3 regions of the Xanthomonas sp. NCPPB 1826 genome follow, and region 2 is predicted to be linked to each of the others. Evidence: predicted binding sites of a transcription regulator. Region 2 holds the regulator's gene; each other region holds the start of a gene.
What was found. The regulator FliA, encoded in region 2, starts transcription of late flagellar genes. The targets are predictions, from matches to a motif close to TAAAGTTTNNCNNNCNNNGGCCGATAA.

Region 1 (7,269 bases), 1.9 Mb from region 2:
GCGGCGCGTGTCGGCCTTGTCCAGGTAGCGGAACGCCGGGTCCAGATCGAAGTGCGCCTTGGCTTGCGGCACGTCGATGTGGCCGTCGCGGTACTGCAGGGCAGACAGCACCTGCGCTTCGTCGACGGCGTCGGCTGGAATGGCCAGCAGCGACGGGCTTGCGATCAGCAGGCAGGCGGCCAGCAGGCTGCCCAGGGCAAAACGCGTATGCATCGGGTCGAATCCATTCGAGGGCAGCGTCCCCACGCCGCAGGGCGCCGATCTTGCCATGCCTGCGTAGGGCGGACAACGGCTCAGCCGGTGCCGACGGTGCCCAGGTACTGGTCCTTGAGCCGCACATAATGCTGTGCGGAGTAATGCAGGCTTTCGATTTCCTTGTCGCTGAGCGTGCGGGCCAGCCGTGCGGGATTGCCCAGCCACAACTCGCCTTCGCCGACGATCTTGCCCGGGCCGACGACCGCCCCGGCGCCGACAAAGCCGTAGCGCTTGACGGTGGCGCCGTCGAGCACGCAGGCACCCATGCCGATCAGGCACAGGTCTTCGATGGTGCAGGCATGCAGGATGGTGCCGTGGCCGACCGTGACGTCGGCGCCGATCACGGTCGGGTAGCCGGCCTTGTTGAACGGGCTGTGGTGACTGACGTGGATGATGGTGCCGTCCTGCACGTTGGTGCGTGCGCCGATCTGTACATGATTGACGTCGCCGCGAATCACCGTGCCCGGCCACACCGACACGTCATCGCCCAGGCTCACCTTGCCGATGATGGTGCAGGCAGGATCGACATAGACGCGTGCGCCCAGTTGCGGGGTGTGTTCCAGGAACGAGCGAATTGGGGTCACGATGATCTCCGGCATGTCGGCGTGTCGCCCGGTGCGGCACGGCCTGCATGATAGCGGGCGAGCGTCGGCATGCGGAAAGCGCTGGTGCGGCAGTGGATCGATCTGGCTGCGGACGTGCCTGATGCAGCGGCGCAGCGTGTTGGAACAGCTGGCGCCAGGGCGTGTGAGGCTGCGCCTGCACATTCGCTGCCGCTTCGAACGGATCGAGGTGCGCGTCGCGGTGTGCAGTCATGCGCATGTCGCGTCGTTCAACCTCGCTGCCAGCAACGTTGCATCCATGCCTGCACCACGAGTGCGGCACTGCGCTTTGCAAGCCTGACCAGACGAACGTGAGGGTCGCCAGGTCTGATCGCACTCAAGTCACGCGCTGCAGCGCCGCATGCGAGGTCGATCGTTTCCGTGCAGGCAAGGCGCACACCGCAGATGCCGCTGCGCAGACAGCTCAACGAATGCGTGGAGGGATAAGCGAAGCGCGCTGCCGGCTTGTTCGATAAGCGCACACCCGTGCAGGTCGCTGTCTTGAACGCGCTCTGCGATCGGACTAGCGTGCCGGTGACATTGCAACACCCGACTGTCGTTGCCGCGTTGCAGTGCCGCTGCGCTGTCGAAGGCCGTCGCAGCGTCCAGCGTGCTTGCGTCTTCGTCGTGGCGGCGCTGCGTGAGCGCATGGCCATGCGTGAGGTTGCCAATGCAGCTGCCCTCCCTAACCAGGATCACCCGATGACCCAGAGCGCCGCGACACCTGCACCCTTCGTACTGCAACGCATGACGCCGTTTCAGTGGAGGGCGGTGGCGGTGTGCGTGTTGCTGACCATGCTCGATGGCTTCGATGTGATGGCGATGGCCTTCACCGCCCCGCATGTGTCGGCGCAGTGGCAGTTGTCGGGCAAGCTGCTCGGGGCCTTGTTCAGTGCCGGCCTGGTCGGCATGGCGGTGGGGTCGTTGCTGCTGGCGCCGCTGGCCGACCGCATCGGGCGGCGCGCGACGATCCTGGTATGCCTGGCGATCTTGACCATGGGCATGGGCGCGTCGGCGCTGGCCACCGGGGTGTGGCAACTCGGCGCGTTGCGTGCATTTACCGGGATCGGCATCGGCGGCATGCTGGCCTGCGTTGCGGTCATCGCTGCCGAATATTCCACCGCCCAGTGGCGCAGCACGGCACTGGCGCTGCAGGCCACCGGTTATCCGATCGGCGCGACGCTGGGCGGCGCGATCGCAGCACTGCTGTTGCAGCACTGGTCCTGGCACGCGGTGTTCGTGCTCGGCGCGCTCGGGTCGCTGCTGTGTGTGCCCTTGGTGCTGGCGTTCTTGCCCGAGTCGTTGGAATTTCTGATCGCGCGTCGCCCACCCAACGCAGGCGCACGCTTCAATGCGGTGCTTGCGCGCATGGGCATGCCGCCGCAAGCGGTACTGCCGTCACCACCGCCGCATGGCTCCGATCGGGCGCGGGGCTATGCGGCCCTGTTCGTGCCGGCATTGCGGCGGCAGTCGCTGTTGATCGCGCTGGCGTTCTTTCTGCTGATGTTTGCGTTCTATTTCGTGCTCAGCTGGACTCCGAAGCTGCTGGTCGTGGCCGGCTTGTCGGCAGAGCAGGGCGTCACCGGTGGCGTGTTGTTGAATCTGGGCGGGATCGCCGGCGGTGCGATCTTCAGCGCGCTGGCCGCGCGTGCGCGGCTGTCGTGGCTGACCGCCGGTGTGCTGGGGCTGTCGGCGCTGGCGCTGCTGGCCTTTGGCTGGTACAGCACGGTGCTGGGTTGGGCGTTCGTCATTGCGGTGCTGAGCGGCGCGGTGCTGTTTGCCGCCATCGCCGGGCTGTATGCGGTGGCGCCGGTGGTCTTCACGGCGGCGGTGCGTTCCACCGGCATGGGCTGGGCGATCGGGGTGGGCCGCTTCGGTGCGATCGCCTCGCCGCTGTGCGTGGGCGTGCTGGTGGATGCGGGCTGGTCGCCGGCGGCCCTGTACCTGGCCTGCAGCGTGCCGCTGCTGCTCGCGGCCATCGCCGTGCTGGGCATGCGCCTGCCGGCGCGCTGAACTGCTCAGCCAGCGGTCGCCGCGCGGCGCGAGCGAGTTCTACCGGACCAAAGAAATCCTGCGCACTGCCGATAACCCGACAGACCCTCCATCGTCGTGGCGGGCTCTTCCGCGGACCATTTGCAGATCAGCGCCGGCATGCTCAGAACCATCGATTCAGACCAACTCCGCCCCGGCATGTATGTCTACAAGCTGCTGGGCGCGTGGGTGCACCACCCGTTCTGGAAGACCTCGTTCCTGGTCGATTCGGACGACGTGGAGAAGATCCATGGCAGCCGGATCGAGCAACTGGTGATCGATACCGCGCGTGGCCTGGACCTGGACACGGCGGCGCCGGACGCGCCCGATCCGCAGCCTGAGCCGGAGCAACCGCCGCCGCCGGCACCGGACCCCCCCGAGCCGGCCACCACCACGCGCACCGCACGGACCAATAGCGTCACCGCGCAGGTCGGCATCGAGTCCGAAGTGGTGCGCGCACGCAAGATCTTCGAAGACGGCCGCGATACGGTCGAGGCGATGTTCCGCGATGTGCGGCTTGGCCGCACCGTCGACACCGAGGCGGCGATGCCGCTGGTGGAAGCCATCAACGATTCGGTCCTGCGGCATCCGCAGGCCTTGATCAGCGTGGCAAGGCTCAAGACCGCCGACGACTACACCTATTTGCATTCGATGGCGGTGGCCGGCCTGATGAGCGGGCTGGCGCGCCAGCTCGGTCTGCCCGAAGGGCAGGTCGTCGAGGCGGCCATGGGCGGCCTGCTGCACGACATGGGCAAGGCGGTGACGCCGCTGGACATCCTCAACAAGCCCGGCAAGCTCACCGACGAAGAGATGGCGATCATGCGCCAGCACCCGCTGGACGGTCATCGCCTGCTGCTGGCTGGCGGGGTGCAGAACGCGGTGGTGCTGGAGATCGCGTTGCACCACCACGAGAAAATGGACGGCAGCGGCTACCCGAACCGCTTGGCGGGCGAGAACATCGCGCTGATGTCGCGGATGGGCGCGGTGTGCGATGTGTACGACGCCATCAGCTCGGACCGCCCCTACAAGCGCGGCTGGGATCCGGCCGAATCGCTCAAGCGCATGGCGTCGTGGCAGGGGCACTTCGACCCGGTGGTGTTCCAGGCCTTCGTGCGCCGGCTGGGGATTTATCCGGTCGGCTCGTTGGTGCGGCTGGAGTCGCAGAAACTGGCGGTGGTGATCGAGCAGACCCCCGATGCACTGCTCAAGCCCAAGGTGCGCGTGTTCTATTCGGCCAAGCTGCGCAGCCATGTGCTGGTGCAGGACATCGACCTGTCGCGCCCGGACTGCCAGGACCGCATCGCGCAGATGGAAAGCCCCTCGGACTGGGGCTTCCGCGATCTCGAGAAGCTCTGGCTGCCGTAACCCGTAACCCGTAACCCGCTGGCCACAGGCCGCACATGTGCACCCGGCCTAGCCGGTGCGGAGATGCGCTGGGCGAGTGGTCTGGGTCCGCAGCCGTCGTCCGGCGACGGCCGCAGCCTTGCCGTCGTGATTGCCACCACCGCTGCCAGGCCCGGCATGCCGCGCACACCTGTGCCCGGCGTGCCTGTCACAGGCGGTTGCCACCATGCCCGCCAGGCCTATCGGCCCGCCTGGTCAGCCTGGCGAGCGCGACCATGCTGCGCTGCAGCTTGGCAATGTAGTTATGATCCATAACTATTCCGGAACGCAATCACTTGCCGACCCCGGATCCCATGTCGCAGCCGTGCCTGGATGACCGTCGCTTCCCACACCTGCGTGCCGCCGCATGCGGCCGCCACGTGCTGGCGCTGGACTGGCACCAGCCTGTGGCGACCTGCCTGCACGCCGGTGCCACGCGGTTGGCGGCCACGCCCACATCGGCATGCCTGCGCGCGTCTACAATGCAGCTCACGCCGCGGATCGGCGTTGCGGGCGGTGAGCGCTGCGCGCACCGGTCCGCCTGTCGTCTTCGCTGCGAGAACCGTCATGTCCGTCACTGCCACTGCCGTACCGCTGCCGGATGCCGTCACAACGGTGGATCAGGCACGCCTGCTGCGGCTGCTGGGCTACCGCATCACCCGCACCGAGTTGCTGGTGCGGCGGATGTTTCAGGACTGCGTGGCTGCGTTCGACCTCAAGCCGGTCGACTTCTCGTTGCTGATGCTGGTGGACGGCAACCCGGGCATCAACCAGCGCCAGATCGGCGACGTGCTGCACGTGTCGGCGCCCAACCTGGCGATCGTGGTGGCACGCCTGGTCAAGCGCCGCCTGCTGCGGCAGGTGCGGGGACGCCAGGACCGACGCATGCAGCATCTGTCGCTGACCAGCGCCGGCGTGACCCTGCTGAGCGCTGCCGAGGCCGAAGTGCTGCGCATGGAACAGCAGCTCAGCGTGGTGCTGGGCAGCAGCGAGGCGCCGTTGCTGCGCGCACTCGACCGGCTGGACCGTCTGGACACCGCGTAATCCGCCGTTGCCGTGCAGGCGCACGGCCAGCTTTCCCTTTGACCTGCGCACGCGCCGTTGCCGGCGTGTCGGTCCTGTCTGGGTTGTCTTCCCGCGCGTCGGCACTGCGCCGCGCAGCGCTTGGCATGCTGTCGCTATTTGCTGCCGGCACGGCCGGCGCACAGAACCTGCCGCAGAGTACGACGCTGACCAACGGCATCAATACCGGCGGCACCAGCTATCTGGACGGTTTCACCCGCACCACGCCCGGCTGGGCGGTGATCACCTATCTGCGCCAGAGCTCACTGGACGCGATCAAGGATTCCCGCGGCGACGACGTACTGGTGTTCGACCGCCCACGCATCGATTCCACCCTGCTGCTGACCCAGGTCGCCTATGTCACCCCGTACAAGCTCTTCGGCGGCGCAGTGGGCATCAACACGCTGCTGCCGCTGATCAATCTGGATGCCTCGTTCGGGCGCAACAGCATTGCCAGCTTGCGCGACAACGGCGCCGGCGTGGGTGACCTGACCTTCGGCCCGTATCTGCAGATGCTGCCGGTGATCCGCAATGGCAGGCCGGTATTTTCGCAGCGCTTCGAAATCGATGCGATCGCGCCGATCGGCAAGTTCGACCGCGATCGCGACCTCAATCAGGGCGCCGGCTACTGGTCGCTGGTGCCGCAATATGCGTTCACCGTGTTCCCGACCCCCAACTGGGAAGTCAGCGCACGCATCAACTACATCAACAACTTCCGCAGCGAGCGGCGCCCGAACCTGCCGCCGGGCTTCGAGTTCCGCAACGGCCAGGCCGGCGACGCGGGCTGGATCAACTTCGCCACCTCCTGGGAAGTGGTACCCGACATCCGGCTTGGCGTGAATGCCTATTACCTCACCCAGTTCCGCGACAACCGCACCAATGGGCAGCGCGTGGCCGACACCCGCCAGAGCGTGTTCTATGCGGGTCCCGGTGGCGTATGGCGGATGGATGCCAACAACATGCTGTTCGCCAATGTGTATCTGCCGGTGGAGGTCAAGAACGCCGCCTCCGGCAACAACGTCAACCTGCAGTACGTCCATGTGTTCTAGCGCCGGTACATCCGGCCTCTTCGGAGAGTGGCAATGAATTTGCAGAACAAGACGATCGTGGTCACCGGCGTGGCATCGGGCATCGGTGCCGAAGTCGCGCGTCTGGCCCGTTTCCATGGCGCCACGGTGATCGGCGTCGATCGCACGCCGGTGCAGATGTCGCTGCACGGGTTCCACCAAGCTGATCTTGGCGATCCGGCATCCATCGATGCGCTGGTGCAGGCCTTGCCGGCGCGTATCGATGCGCTGGCCAATGTGGCTGGCGTCCCCGGTACCGCGCCGTTGGAGGTGGTGGCGCGCGTCAACTATCTGGGCCTGCGCCATTTGAGCCAGGCGCTGCTGCCGCGCATGACGCCCGGTGGTTCCATCATCAATGTGGCTTCCATCCTGGGCGCCGAGTGGCCGCAGCGCCTGGAACTGCACAAGCAACTGGCCGCCACCGACAGCTTTGCGTCTGGTCATGCATGGCTGCAGGCGCATCCGGTGGCGCACGACACCTGCTACCAGTACTTCAAGGAAGCGCTGATCGTGTGGACGCTGCTGCAGTCGCGGCCCTGGTTCGCCGAGCACGGCGTGCGCGTCAACAACGTCTCGCCGGGGCCGGTGTTTACGCCGATTCTTGGCGATTTCGTCACCATGCTCGGCGAGGAGCGCGTCAAGGAAGATGCCAAGCGCATGACGCGGCCGGCGTATGCCGACGAGGTGGCGGAGGCCATCGTGTTTCTCGCCTCCGATGCGGCGCGCTGGATCAACGGCATCACCCTGCCGGTCGATGGCGGGCTGGCGTCCACCACTCTGTAACACCACCCCCTCAGCAGGAGGCTAGACCATGAACGCTCTCCCCAATACCGCCATTGCCGCAAGCGCCGCTTCGGCGTGGCATGGCT
Region 2 (7,269 bases):
ACTTCGACCTGGACGCGCTGCCGCAGATCCTGCCGCCGGCCGCGTTGCCGCCGCTGGTGGTCGCCCCGCCGGCGCTGGCCGCGGTGCCGGTCGCCGCCGCCCCGGCGCCGCAGAACGATGAAGAACTCAAGCAGTTGCGTGGCGAGCTGGCGCTGATGCGGCAGATGATCGAGCGCGAAATGAACCGCCTCACCGACGAGCGCCTGCGTGGCTCGCCGGTGCGCGCGCAGGCTCTGGAGCTGATGGACGACTACGGCTTCGACGCCGGCCTGATCCGCGACGTGGCACTGCAGATTCCGGCCGATACCGAATTGCACCGCGGCCGCGGGCTGATGCTGGGCCTGCTGTCCAAGCGCCTGCCGGTGGCCCCGGTCGACCCGCTGGAACGCGGCGGCGTGATCGCCCTGGTCGGCCCGACCGGCGCCGGCAAGACCACCACCATCGCCAAGCTCGCCCAGCGCTTCGCCGCCCAGCACGCCCCGCGCGATGTGGCCCTGGTCACCACCGACACCCAGCGCGTCGGCGGCCGCGAGCAGCTGCACAGCTACGGCCGTCAGCTCGGCATCGCCGTGCACGAGGCCGACAGCGCCGAGAGCCTGCTGGAACTGCTCGAGCGCCTGCGCGACTACAAGCTGGTGCTGATCGACACCGCCGGCATGGGCCAGCGCGACCGCGCCCTGGCCGCCCAGCTGAACTGGCTGCGCGCCGCGCATCAGGTCACCTCGCTGCTGGTGCTGCCTGCCAACGCGCACTTTTCCGACCTCGACGAGGTCGTGCGCCGCTTTGCCCACGCCAAGCCCCAGGGCGTGGTGCTGACCAAACTTGACGAGACCGGCCGCTTCGGTAGTGCGCTGTCGGTCGTCGTCGATCACCAAATGCCCATCACCTGGGTGACTGACGGACAGCGGGTCCCCGACGACCTGCACCGCGCCAATGCCGCCAGTCTCGTTCTTCGCCTTGAAGATTTGCGGCGCGCTGCCGATAAGCCCTGTACTCCGGAGCACAACCATGCAGTCGCGTGAATACGCCAAGCTGACCAACGCCTTCCCCCTGTCGGCGACCCGTCCCGAGCCCCTGGGCCCGGTGCGCACCATTGCCGTGACCGGTGGCAAGGGCGGCGTGGGTAAAACCAACATCTCCGCCAACCTGGCCGTGGCGCTGGCCGACATGGGCAAGCGCACCCTGCTGCTGGACGCCGACCTGGGCCTGGCCAACCTGGACGTGGTGCTGGGCCTGTCGCCCAAGTACACCCTGGCCGACCTGATCGCCGGCCGCTGCACGCTGGATGAAGTGATCATCGAAGGCCCCGGCGGTGTGCTGGTGGTCCCGGCCGCCTCCGGTCGCCGCCACATGGCAGAACTGGCCCCGGCCCAGCACATCGGCCTGGTCAACGTGTTCTCCGAGCTGGAACGCGACCTGGACGTGATGGTCATCGATACCGCCGCCGGCATCACCGACAGCGTGCTGACCTTCTGCCAGGCCGCCCAGGACACCGTGGTGGTGGTCTGCGACGAGCCGGCCTCGATCACCGACGCCTATGCGCTGATCAAGGTGCTCTCGCGCGAACGCGGCGTGGACCGCCTGCAGATCATCGCCAACATGGTGCGCGACCCCAACGAGGGCCGCCTGCTGTACGACAAGCTGTCGCGGGTCTGCGAAAAATTCCTCGGCGACGTGTCGCTGAACTACCTCGGCCACGTGCCGCAGGACGACTGGTTGCGCCTGTCGGTGCAGCGCCAGCAGCCGGTCATCAAGGCCTACCCCGCCAGTCCGTCGGCGCAGGCCATTGCAGAAATCGCTCGCCGTACCTCGCGCTGGCAGGCCCCCACCGTGCCGCGCGGCAATGTCGAGTTCTTCGTCGAACGCATCATCCAACGGGGAGTGGCCGCATGAGCACCGCTACCGCAACCACGGCCAGCGCGCAGTACCGCGCCGTGCAGCGCAACAACGCCAACGATATCGTCACCCAGCACGCCGACCTGGTGCGCCGCATCGCCCACCATCTGGCCGCGCGCCTGCCGGCGAGCGTGGAAGTGGACGATCTGATCCAGGCCGGCATGATCGGCCTGATCGAAGCCTCGCGCAGTTACGACTCCGAACAGGGCGCCTCGTTCGAGACCTATGCCTCGATCCGCATCCGCGGCTCGATGATCGACGAGATCCGGCGTGGCGACTGGGTACCGCGCTCGGTGCACCGCCGCGCACGCGACGCTGCCGCCGCCGTGCGCAAGATCGAACAGCACACCGGCCGCGCCGCCGCCGCCACCGAAGTGGCCGCCGCGATGGAGATGCCGCTGCCCGACTACCTGCGTCTGATGGAAGATGCCGCCCGCGGCCAGGTGCTGAGCCTGGAGTCGCGGATCGAGGATCACGGCGAGCTGGACACCACCGCCAAGGGCGGCCCCAATCCGCAGCAGATGATGGAGCGTGGCGAATTCGGCCGCGAGCTGGGCAAGGCCATCGGCCAGTTGCCCGAGCGCGAGCAGCTGGTGCTGTCGCTGTACTACGAACAGGAATTGAACCTGAAAGAAATCGGCGCCGTGCTCGGTGTCAGCGAATCGCGCGTCTGCCAGATCCATGGCCAGGCGGTGGTGCGTCTGCGCGGCCGCCTCAAGGTCTTCGAACTGGCCGATGCCGGTGTCGAAATTGACGAATGATTTTTTCGCGTATTTTTAGTGTTAGGAGCTTGATGTGAACAAGAACATGCGGATTTTGATCGTGGACGACTTCTCGACGATGCGACGTATCGTCAAGAATCTGTTGGGCGATCTGGGCTTCACCAATACCGCAGAGGCCGAAGACGGCAACAGCGCATTGGCGGCGTTGCGGGCCGGCCCGTTCGATTTCGTGGTCACCGACTGGAACATGCCCGGCATGACCGGCATCGACCTGCTGCGCAACATCCGCGCCGACGCCAAGCTCAAGCACCTGCCGGTGATGATGGTGACCGCCGAAGCCAAGCGCGAGCAGATCATCGAAGCGGCCCAGTGCGGCGTGAACGGCTACATCATCAAGCCGTTCACCGCACAGACGCTGGAAGAGAAGCTGGGCAAGGTGTTCGAACGTCTGGCGGCGACCGCCTGATGAACGCCACCGTGGAAGCCGATGCCGAACGTGCCGCCCTGATCGAGCGCCTGCAGCACGCGCTCGATGCACTGGAAAGCGGTGACCAGGTCGCCTGGCGGCGCGAGGTGGACCACCTCGCCGCGCTGCGCACGCGCCCGATGATGCAGAGCCTGAGCCGGCTCGCGCGCGAACTCGGGCAGGCGCTGGGCGAGCTGCCCACCGTGCCCGAGGAAGCCGGCGAACTGGACGATGCCTGCTCGCGCCTGGACCACGTGGTGGAAATGACCGAGAAGGCCAGCCATCGCACGCTGGACCTGGTCGAGGAATGCCGCGAGCTGGCCAACCAGCTGCGCGACGGTGGCCTGAACCAGGACCAGGGCGCGCTGATGGACAAGATGCGCCATAACCTGACCGAGCTGTCGCTGGCGCAGAGCTACCAGGACCTGAGCGGCCAGATCATCCGTCGCGTGGCCGGCATCGTGCGGCGCGTGCACGAGGGCTTCGGTGCGCTCGGCCTGCCGCCGAAGAATCCCGAGCCGAAGAAAGACGACGGCGGTCTTGCCGGTCCTGCAGTCAAGGGCCTGGACCGTCACGCGGTGTCGCAGGACGACGCCGACGACCTGCTGTCCGGATTGGGGCTGTAACCATGAGTGCTGTTCCAGACGATATTGCTGCCGATTTCATTGTCGAGGCCCAGGAAATCCTGGATCGCCTCGGCGAACAGCTGGTGTCGCTGGAACAGGCACCGGACGAAGCCGACCAGCTCAACGCGGTGTTCCGCGGCTTCCACACGCTCAAGGGCGGCGCCGGCTTCCTGGCGATCAAGCCGATGGTCGAGCTCTGCCACGCCGCCGAGGAAACCCTGGGCATGGCACGCTCCGGCCAGGCGGTGTTGCAGGCGCATCACTTCGATGCCGCGCAGCAGTCGCTGGATTATCTGCAGGCCATGCTGGATGCGATGGGCTCGGGCGAAACCGTGCCGCATGCACCGGCCTCGCTGATTGCGCAGTTCGATGCCAAGAGCGGCCCGCCGGCGGTCAAGGCCGCGCCCAAGGCCGCTGCCGCTGCACCCGCACACGATGACGCACATGGCGCTGCTGCGCCTGGCGCCAAGGCCGCGCCCAAGGCGGCGGCCAAGGCGGCCGACGCCGAGCAGACCGTGCGCGTGGACACCAAGCGCCTGGACGCCATCGTCAACCTGATCGGCGAACTGGTGCTGTCGCGCAATCGCCTCAAGACCCTGCGTACCCGCCTGCGCGACGAAGAACTCGACCGCGCGGTCAGCACGCTGGACATCGCCACCGCGCGCCTGCAGACCGCGGTGATGCGCACCCGCATGCAACCGGTCAGCAAGGTGTTCGCACGCTTCCCCAAGGTGGCCCGCGATGTCGCGCGCACGCTGTCCAAGGAAGTGGAGCTGGAACTGATCGGCGCCGAGACGGAACTGGACCGCAACCTGGTCGAGGCCCTGGCCGACCCGCTGGTGCACCTGGTGCGCAACGCGATCGACCACGGCATCGAATCGCCGGCCCTGCGCGAAGCCACCGGCAAGCCGCGCAGCGGTCACGTGCGCCTGTCGGCGCAGCAGGAAGGCGACTACGTCAGCATCGAAATCCAGGACGACGGCGCCGGCATCGACCCCGAACGCCTGCGCGAGATCGCCCGCAACAAGGGCCTGATCGATGCCGAAGCCGCCGCCCGCCTGAGCACCGACGAGTGCCTGCATCTGATCTTCATGCCGGGCTTTTCGACCAAGGCCGAGGTCACCGACATCTCCGGCCGCGGCGTGGGCATGGACGTGGTGCAATCGCGCATCCGCGAGTTGAGCGGGCAGATCCAGATCCAGTCCGAACTGGGCCGCGGCAGCCGCTTCATGATCCGCGTGCCGCTGACCCTGGCGATCCTGCCGACCCTGCTGGTGCAGGCCGGCGAAGCCGTCTACGCCCTGCCGCTGGCGCGCGTGGTCGAAGTGCTGCACGCCCCGCAGACCTCGCTGGGCTGGTTCGACGGCCGCGCCGTGCTGGACCGCCGCTCGCACACCCTGCCGCTGATCGACCTGCGTCGCTGGCTGGGCGTGCCTGCCGAACAACCGCCGCTACTGACGGTGGTGCTGCTGCAGGCCGGCGAAACCCGCTTCGGCCTGGTGGTGGATCAGGTGCGCGGCCGCGAGGAAGTGGTGATCAAGCCCCTGCCCCGCGCCCTGCGCGGCCTGCCCGGCTACGCCGGCGCCACCCTGATCGGCGACGGCCGCATGGCGCTGATCCTGGATGTGGATGGGCTGCGTTCCAGCGATCATTGAGGTTGGGGATTCGGGATTGGGAGAATCGGGAATCGGGAATCGGGAATCGGGAATCGTCAAGACGATCCTGGTTGCCTGATCTAACGACAACGGCCGCGTACTGCGGCCGTTGTCGTGTCACTACCAGCATCGCTGCCGATCTATGTCGCTACGCGCGCAGGCATGGGCGCGATGGTTTGGCGACGGCTAGGCTGCCGTGGAAGTGAATCTGGAACCGTTATTTCAGAACCATTACTTCACCAGACCTCACACCATCCGGTGTTGAGGCGCAATCGACTGCTCTCGCTGTTGCTCCTGCTGCTGGGATTGCTGGTGGCGCTGAGTTTCGCCCAAGGCCTGTAATTGCGCCAAGGATTGCTCGACGGGCTGCGCAATCGCATCACTCGTCTTCATATGCGCCATCTTGTGAGCGGGATCGTTCAACGCACCTTCCACAACGAAGACGTTCTCGCCCTGGCGCACGGACTTGGTGTTCTCGCTCAGCACGACATGATCGATTCGCGACAACCCGTTCTCTTTGGCTAAATACGCGCTGCTTGCTGCCAGCCGTGCGCTGTTGTTGTCGTACTCGCGGCCGAGACCTTGCTCAAGGCGGCGAACGGCTTCTTCTGCTTGGTGATGCAGCGGATCTGTTGGCAGCACTCTCGCGAGCTGTGTTACTTCCTGTAGTGGAGATACCTGCTCACCGGGCGGCTGCGCCTCACCAATCATCTTCTGCCAAAGTTCCTGCTTGGGCTTCGGATTGTTGTGCTCCTTATTCAACTCACTTGTAGGCACAGGAGCAGGAATGCTCTTGATATCATCTACGTTTTCTACGGGTCTGATATCCCCCTCAAAGTCTTTATCAACTCCATCTTTTGTCTTCCGGTGCAGTCCAGCATGATTGAGCGCATCCCATGTGAAGTCGATACAACTGTTTTTAGCACCGTGATATTCCATATTGAACCCGTGCTTAGCAGGGGCCGCGCCGAAGGCCTCCAGCTTTTCATACTGCGCCTTATCGATCTCCATCGTGCGTGAGTAATATGGTTTTTGGTAGGTATCGACGTCATTGAACGAAACTTTTCCTGGCCCGCTAGCCTCGCCATGCTTGATGGGTGAGAACCCATAACTTTTGACAGTCGTTCCGTCGTCAATCGAGTAGTACATATGGCCACCGAAGGATGTGCCTCCGGCCATCAACGGCGTACCTGCGGCAGCGACGTAGACAGTGACTGCATAGCGCTTTTCATGATCATCCATGCTCACTCCCCTCACTTTCCTTTGTAGGTGTAAGCGACAAGAAGTTGAGCATTAGCCGCAACCAGCGCCTCGGCGTTCTGATCAAAGCGCAGTTTGAGCCGATAACGGCCTGGCTGGACAGCATTGCTATAGCCGAACGCCAACTCCCTGGACGCGGTCTGTTCAGTAGACAAACCGGCGTCTTGCAGCGTCGTACCGTCCGCATCAAAAGCGAACAGACCAGGAGCCATACCATCAGCTGACAGGGGAATGGACGCCTGCTGACCTACTCCCACACGCTGACTACGCTGCAATTCCACGGAGACCGGACCGGATGGCTCAATACGCTCCAAGTGGAGCTCGGCCGAAACACCAGCGCTAATCAGCCTGTCAGCACTTTGGGAGACGGCAGTTGGATCGACACCGGTGATCCGCACACCGATGAAAACGGGAGGAGTCGCGTCGTCGGGCAGTGCGGGCACATCGAATTCCAGCTCTGTAGGCCCACGATCATGTGGGGTCAAACTCCGTACCAACGGGACGACCGTTCTCATCTCTATCTGCTCCTTTGCGATAGGCACGTTTGCAGGCGGCGGTTGCAGGCTGCAGCCAGCGATCAGGCAGGTAATCAATGCCGTGAGTGCAAAGCGCATTGGATCGTTTGCAAGAGGCACGGCCTTTCT
Region 3 (7,269 bases), 1.6 Mb from region 2:
GGCGGCGTACAGCGCAAGATCGGCCTGCCCCAGCAGCACATCCAGGCCGCTCCCCGCAGTGACGCTCACCGCGCCCATGCAGAAGCGCACCGGCTGATTGGCCGGCAGGCCGGCGATCTCGATCGCGGCCACCGCGTTGCGCAGCCGTGCGAACACCGCCGGAATCTCCTCTGCGCTGCAGCCCGGCAGCACCAGCAGGAACTCTTCGCCGCCCAGCCGGCCCAGCCGATCCTGCGTGCGCAGCGCCAACCTGGAGGCGCTGGCAAGCGCCTTGAGCACGGCATCGCCGGCGGCGTGGCCATGCATGTCGTTGATCAGCTTGAAGTGGTCCAGATCGATCAATGCCAGCATGCACGGGACCTGCGAGCGCACCGCCTGCTCGACCTGTTGCTGCGCCTCGGCGCGAATGGCGCGGCGATTGGGCAGGCCGGTGAGTTCGTCGCGCATCGCCAGCCGCGAGAGTTGCCTTCGGTGGCGCGCACCGAAGGCCAGCACCACCAGCGCGCCCAGCAACAGCAGGCAGGCCGCGCAGAGTGCAATCCACAAGGCGCGTTGACCGGCTTCGCGGGCCTGCAACGCCAGTTGCGCGGTCTCGCTGCGGCGGCGCAACTCGGCGGTTTCCGCGCCACGGCGTGCATCTTCATAACGCGCCTGCAGGCGCAGCATCACGGTGTCGCGCTGGCGATCCAGGCTCTGCGCACGCAGCGTGTTGGCGCGCTGCAGTTCCTGGTAGGCCTCGGCATGCCGCCCCTCCGCTGCCAGTGCCTGGGCAATGGCATCGAGCAGTCGCGCGCGCCGCACCAACGGCAGATTGGGGTCGTCCGCTGCCCTGGCCGCGATGATCTCCATGCCGAGGCTGCCGGACTTGAGCGCGGTCAATGCCCGCAACAACACCGCATGGCAGGCGGCCACGCGGCCGACATTGCCCTGGTGTTGCATCAACGGCAGCGCCTCGCGCGCCATTGCCAGTGCCGCGGTGGCATCGCCGGCGTCGATCAGCACCTCGCTGGCGCTGGTCAATGCCGCGGCCACGCCAGCCTGATCGCCCAGCTCGCGGCTGAGCGCCAGCGCGCGCCTGAAATGCAGCAGCGACGCGTCCGGCTGCTGCGCTGCCAGCGAGGTGCCGTATTCGTATTCGATCAGGCTGCGCTGGAAGCGTGCCGGCTGGCCGCGCAGGCGCGCCAGGGCGCGCTGCAGATAGTCCTCGGCATCGTTGTCTTCCGCCGAACGGCCGCCCACGCGGCTGGCCAGCGAGCCGAGCTGGGTCAAGGCATCCAGCTCCAGGCTCAAGCTGTGCTCGCGCACCGCGCACTGGTAGCTGGCCTGCGCCGCGTTCCAGGCCTCGTCGCTGCTGCCGGAGGCGAGCATGCTCCACATGTCGACCGCTTCGATCTCGCACAGCAGATCGTTGCGCCCCAGCGCGCGCGCCTGCTGACGCAGCGCTTCCAGCCGCGCCAGCATGCCGCGGTTGGGGCTCTCGCGCACATCGCTGAGCGCCTGCACGATCGCCAGCCACAGCTGCGCCTGCGCCGCGTTGCCGCGCACCCGTTCCAGCAGCGCATGCGCCTGGGCCAGGGCTGCCTGGCGGCGCTCGGTCTCTTCCAGCGAAATCAGCGCCCGCGCCTGCGCCAGCGAGGCCCAGAACTGCGCATCGGCGTCGCCATCGCTGCGGGCACGCTCGAACGCAGCCTGGGCGGCCTGCAAGGCGGCCCTGGGGTCGTCGATCGCGGCGGTCTCGATGCTCTTCCACGGCTGCGGCTGCGCCCACAGCGCCGCGCTGAACAGCATTGCAGCCATCCCCACGACCATGCGCCGCCAGCGTGGCGTCGCACTGCTCATCGACACCTCACGGCGACGATGAGTCACACCGCATGGCTGCCGTGCACAAGACACGCCGCCCGGCCCGCATCGGGTTTGCTGGTTGCTGCGGCACTCGAGCTCTCCCATGGTTGGCTGGCGGTGGAATCGGGGCGATATCGGCGTCTGATGGACGCCACTTCGATGCAAAACACGCGGTCATGATGACCGGCGAACACGGCAGGTCATGTGATCGCCACGCTATGCGTCAAGAGCGTTAGCGGCCTGCGTGCAGCGGGCTTGAATCGGCCGGCAGATCGCATGACAGCGGCCTGCGGCCATGCCCCTTGGCAAGCGCTGCGGCCCGGCGGGCGACCCGCGCCGTCGCGGCTGCCGCACATTGCCGCATGCAACCACCCCGCGACAGCCACGTAAACTGCGGCACGGCAGCTGCTGCCGCCCCCCGGATCCTGGAGACGCCGTGACATCCCGCCTGCCCCGCCTGCTCACGCTGCTCGCCGTCGCCTTGCTGTCGGCCTGCGCCACCCAGGCGCCGCGTGCGCCACAGCGCTCCCCGGACGCGGTCAAGGCCGACATCGCCCGGCGCCTGCCGGCCACGCTGGGCGATCGCAACGGCTGGGCCGACGATGTCTACGTGGCGCTGTCCTCGCAGGGCCTGGACACCAGCGCCGAGCACATCTGCGCGGTGCTGGCGGTGACCGAGCAGGAGTCGACCTACCAGGCCAATCCGGTGGTGCCCAATCTCGGCAAGATTTCGCGCGCCGAGATCGACCGCCGTGCCAGCGCGCATCACATTCCCGGCTTCATGGTCGATGCCGCCCTGCGCATCGACTCGCCCGACGGCCGCAGCTATGCCACGCGCATCGCGAGCGCGCGCACCGAGCAGGAGCTGAGCCGCATCTTCGAAGACTTCACCGGCAGCGTGCCGCTGGGGGCGCGCCTGTTCGACGGGCTCAACCCGGTGCATACCGCCGGGCCGATGCAGGTCAGCATCACCTTTGCCGAGCAGCATGCCGAGCGCTACCCGTATCCGCCCGGCGACTCGATCCGCCACGAGGTGTTCAGCCGTCGCGGCGGGCTGTGGTTCGGCACCAGGCACCTGCTCGGGTATCCGGCCAGTTACGACGCACTGCTGTACCGCTTTGCCGACTTCAATGCCGGCTGGTACGCCAGCCGCAATGCCGCCTTCCAGGCGGCGCTGAGCAAGGCCAGCGGCATCGCGCTGACCCTGGACGGCGACCTGTTGACACCGGGTGCCAGCCTGGATGCGCCCGGCGGCACCGAACGCGCCGCACGCGCCCTGGGCAGCCAGCTGGCGATGAGCGACCGGCAGCTACGCCGCGCCCTGGAAGCCGGCAACTCTGCCGATTTCGAAGCCACCGCGCTGTATCGCCAGGTCTTCGCGCTGGCCGAGCGCAGTGCCGGCAAGCCGCTGCCGCGCGCGGTGCTGCCCGGCATCACACTGGAAAGCCCCAAGATCACCCGCACCCTCACCACCGCCTGGTTCGCGCAACGCGTGAACGAGCGCTGGAAGCGCTGCATGGGCAAGTAAGCCACTGGCTTGCCGCGCTGCGAGCACTGCCTGCGCTGCGCACCGCCATCTCATTCCCCGCTCAGGCGACTGGTCAACACATCGCCGACAACAGGGCCATGTTCCACCTTGCCATCGCTACCGCGTTGATAGTTGATGCCGACCCGACACGCGGCAGGGTGCATCTCCCAGACCCAGCCGTACAGGGCGCGCCCGGTGTCTGGCGGCGAGCGCAGCGGCATGTTCATGCGCAGCCCATCGTCCTGGCCTCGGTCCAGTGTGCACATGACGGTGCCGGCGCCGTCGTCTTCAGCGTCGGGGTCGACGTCGTCCACATGGGTGATGGTGGCGATGATCGCTTCGGCAGTCACCCGTTGCTGTAACGCGCGTGGAAGATCGGCAAGCGGGGGCGCAGCGCGTCCACCGGATGGCTCCTCGACAAATGCATCGCCCAACCTCACCTTGCGAAAGTAATACTCGCTGCGGCCCAGCGTTTTCGAGCCATCCATGGCCGTTGCCATGTCTGCCAGCTCGTCGGCGCGCAGCAGGAACATGTCGGTACCCGAGCGCATGACCAACAGCTGCGCATCGTTGGCATCGCTACCACTGGAGTCGCTGCGCAACCGAATATCGAGCGTCACCTGTTCGTCGCCAATCTCGGTATGCGTTACCTCGTAGCGGCCCGCATACGCACGCACATCGGTGCGTGCAAGGCTGCGATGATCGATTTTCCAAAACAGCAGGCGATACTGCCCGTTGGGCTCGATCGCCAGCATGCGATGCCAATCGATGTAAGACGACAGGTACACGCCCTGCAGGTCGCTGCTGCACTGTGGCGCGTTGAAGATGCCCTCGAACATAGAGCGCTGCTCTGCGGGCAATGCCTCGCCATTGGTCGTAGGTGCATCGGCAACGGTTGCAGGGCCGTCGACAGCATCGCGAAGCCGGGTGTGCAGCGCCAACGCATCGACCTTGTCGACTCGCAACATCTGCATCGAAAACATCATCTGATCGATCTCGTAGACCTCGCCCGCAGCCAGTGCGCCGCACTCTTTGCGCGCGGCGGCGAGCAGGGCCGATGGGATCAGGGAGTCGCAGAATTCCGCCTCGCACAGGGACTGATTGAAGAAGTCGTCCAGGTTCCAGGTCAGATCGCCAGTCGCTTTCGAGACCGGATCCAGATAGGCCACGTCTTCGTCGGTGGCGGTCAGCTTGCGGTAGTACAGCAGCGCGCCGAAGGGGGTGAGCGCGATCGGAATACGCCGCACCGCATCGGGTGGCGAGACGATCCAGCGATCCAGCACCGGTTGCCATTGCCGGGGGTCGATCAGCGCGAGTTGCATGTCGCCATAGTGCCCCAGTCCTTTTTGGCGCCAGAGTTCAAGCAGGCTGGCAGGCAGCACCGGCGCATAGGCGGCAATCAGGTCCGCCGGGGCAGGCTGCGTCTTGCACGGCGGGTGTGCCTTGATAAAGGGGGACAGTGCCAAGCGGCGGAACCATGACATCAGACGGCCTCCAGTCAACGTTGCGTGCGTTCAATAAATCCAAATCGTGCCCAATGGCCTGTGTGGACGCCGGGAAGCGTAGTTCATGCCGGGACATTCCCGCAGTCAGTGGTTGGCCGATCACCGGTGTGCGTGCGGTCCACGGGTGTGATCTCCCTCGATGGGCATCGCGCTCGACGAACCTCATCGGTCACGCTGTGGCGGTGCCGGTCCGGCCGATGCGCTTGGCAACCGCTCCATCACAGGCCCGCCCCGCGTCGGCCGCCGAAACGCGTGCGGTCCGCCCCAGTCGACAATGGCGCGAGCACGACTTCTGGCAGAGGCACCCGGCCCTCATGGCCGGTAGCATCGGACGGTCGCACCGACCGCGTTGCGCGCTCCTTTCGTCCCGGAGAGTCTTTCATGCCCACCCCGTTGCTGTTGCGGCAGCTGTTCGCCGCCATCGCCCTGGCCACCCTGCCGGCACTCGCCAGCGCACAGACGCCTGCCGTCACCGAGGCCGACTACGCCCGCGCCGAGCGCCTCACCAGCTATCTGGCGCAACCGTTGGTCGATCACCAAGCCACCCGCATCGACTGGCTGGACGCCACCCACGTGGTCTATGTCGACCACGATGCCAAGGGCAATCAGCTGCTGCAGCTGGACACCGCCACCGGCAAGAGCGCGCCGATCTTCAAGCAGTCTGCGCTGGTCGCCTCGCTCAATACGCTGCTCAAGACCGGCGACAAGCCGCTCAAGGCCGACACCTTCGCCCCAGCGGTCAAGCGTACCGCCGATGGCCGCTACCGCCTCAACGTGCGCGACACCGCCGTGGTCTGCGATGCGCGTGCGCGCTGCAGCAAGCTGTATGCAAAGGACAAGGCCGAACCGGGCGTGCTGTCGCCGGACAAGCGCAGCGAAGCCTTCATTCGCAACTGGAACCTGTGGGTGCGCGATCTCGCCAGCGGCCAGGAGACCCAGCTCACCCGCGACGGCGTGGAAAACTTCGGCTATGCCACCGACAACGCCGGCTGGCAGCACAGCGACAACGCCATCGTTGCGTGGTCGCCGGACTCGCGCAAGATCGCCACCTTCCAGCAGGACCAGCGCAAGACCGGCGACATGTACCTGGTCAGCACCAAGCTCGGGCATCCGGAACTGCAGTCGTGGAAATACCCGCTGGCCGGCGACAAGGACGTGACCATGATCGAGCGCGTGGTCATCGACGTACCCACGCGCAGCGTGCTGCGGCTGAAACTGCCGCCCGACCAGCACCGCTCCACCCTGTGCGATGACGTCAGCTGCTCGCCGGGCCTGTGGGACGATGTGAAGTGGGCGCCGGACGGCAAGACGCTGGCCTTCGTGTCCACCTCGCGCTTCCACAAGCAGGCCTGGTTGCGCATTGCCGATGTCGCCACCGGCGAAGTGCGCACCGCCTTCGACGAAACCGCCAAGACCTATTACGAAAGCGGCCAGGTCGCCGCGAACTGGGCGTACCTGCCCGGCAGCAACGAGGCGGTGTGGTTTTCCGAGCGCAGCGATTGGGGCCAGCTGTATCTCTACGACCTGGCCACCGGCAAGCCCAAGCGCGCGATCACCAGCGGCGAGGGCAACGTGACCGAGTTGCTGCGCGTGGACCCGCTGACGCGCACTGCCTGGTTTGTCGGCGTCGGCCGCAGCCCCGGCGTGGACCCGTACTACCAGCAGCTGTGGAAGGTGAGCCTGGACGGTGGTGAGCCGGAGCTGCTCACGCCAGAAGTCGCCGATCACAGCATTGCGCTGGCGCCCGATGGCGCCCGCTTTGTCGATACCTATTCCACCTCGGTCACGCCACCGGTCACGCTGCTGCGCGATGCCGGCGACGGACGCAAGGTCAGCACCATTGCCACTGCCGACATCAGCCGCCTCAAGGCGGCCGGCTGGGTGCCGCCGGAGCCGATCACGGTCAAGGCGCGCGATGGCAAGACCACGCTGTATGGCCTGATGTTCAAGCCCAGCAACTTCGACCCGGCGCGCAAGTACCCGATCATCGATTACGTCTATCCCGGCCCGCAAACCGGCTCGGTCCGCGGCCGCAGTTTCCTTGCCGGCCATGGCGACAATCAATCGCTGGCGGAGCTGGGCTTCATCGTGGTCGCCATCGACGGCATGGGCACACCGTGGCGCTCCAAGACCTTCCACGACACCTGGTACGCCAACATGGGCGACAACACCCTGCCCGACCAGGTGGCCGGCCTCAAGGAACTGGGCCAGCGCTATCCGTGGATCGACCTGGGCCGCGTCGGTATCTGGGGCCACTCCGGCGGCGGCAATGCATCCACCGCCGCGATGCTGCGCTACCCGGACTTCTTCAAGGTGGCCTGGTCGGAAAGCGGCAACCACGACAACCGCGGCTACGAGGACGACTGGGCCGAGAAGTATCACGGCGAGCACATC

Region 1: AC1PLA_RS02000 (HD-GYP domain-containing protein) is a predicted target of FliA. The motif match lies at 2,919-2,945, and genes of this name have one in related genera.
Region 3: AC1PLA_RS03455 (GGDEF domain-containing protein) is a predicted target of FliA. The motif match lies at 2,075-2,101, and genes of this name have one in related genera.

The regions. Positions count from the first base shown of each region.
Region 1 is NZ_CM161521.1:461,876-469,144, forward strand. It holds gene AC1PLA_RS01985 (DUF2167 domain-containing protein) at 1-213, opposite strand, end outside; gene AC1PLA_RS01990 (gamma carbonic anhydrase family protein) at 294-839, opposite strand; gene AC1PLA_RS01995 (MFS transporter) at 1,560-2,870, shown strand; gene AC1PLA_RS02000 (HD-GYP domain-containing protein) at 3,009-4,253, shown strand; gene AC1PLA_RS02005 (MarR family winged helix-turn-helix transcriptional regulator) at 4,839-5,315, shown strand; gene AC1PLA_RS02010 (SphA family protein) at 5,441-6,382, shown strand; gene AC1PLA_RS02015 (coniferyl-alcohol dehydrogenase) at 6,416-7,183, shown strand; gene AC1PLA_RS02020 (benzaldehyde dehydrogenase) at 7,212-7,269, shown strand, end outside.
Region 2 is NZ_CM161521.1:2,360,537-2,367,805, reverse strand. It holds gene flhF (flagellar biosynthesis GTPase FlhF) at 1-1,022, shown strand, start outside; gene AC1PLA_RS10185 (MinD/ParA family protein) at 1,009-1,893, shown strand; gene AC1PLA_RS10180 (RNA polymerase sigma factor FliA) at 1,890-2,657, shown strand; gene cheY (chemotaxis response regulator CheY) at 2,692-3,084, shown strand; gene AC1PLA_RS10170 (protein phosphatase CheZ) at 3,084-3,710, shown strand; gene AC1PLA_RS10165 (chemotaxis protein CheA) at 3,713-5,365, shown strand; gene AC1PLA_RS10160 (XVIPCD domain-containing protein) at 5,612-6,514, opposite strand; gene AC1PLA_RS10155 (hypothetical protein) at 6,619-7,269, opposite strand, start outside.
Region 3 is NZ_CM161521.1:787,375-794,643, reverse strand. It holds gene AC1PLA_RS03455 (GGDEF domain-containing protein) at 1-1,839, opposite strand, end outside; gene AC1PLA_RS03450 (DUF1615 domain-containing protein) at 2,279-3,370, shown strand; gene AC1PLA_RS03445 (GAD-like domain-containing protein) at 3,421-4,854, opposite strand; gene AC1PLA_RS03440 (S9 family peptidase) at 5,257-7,269, shown strand, end outside.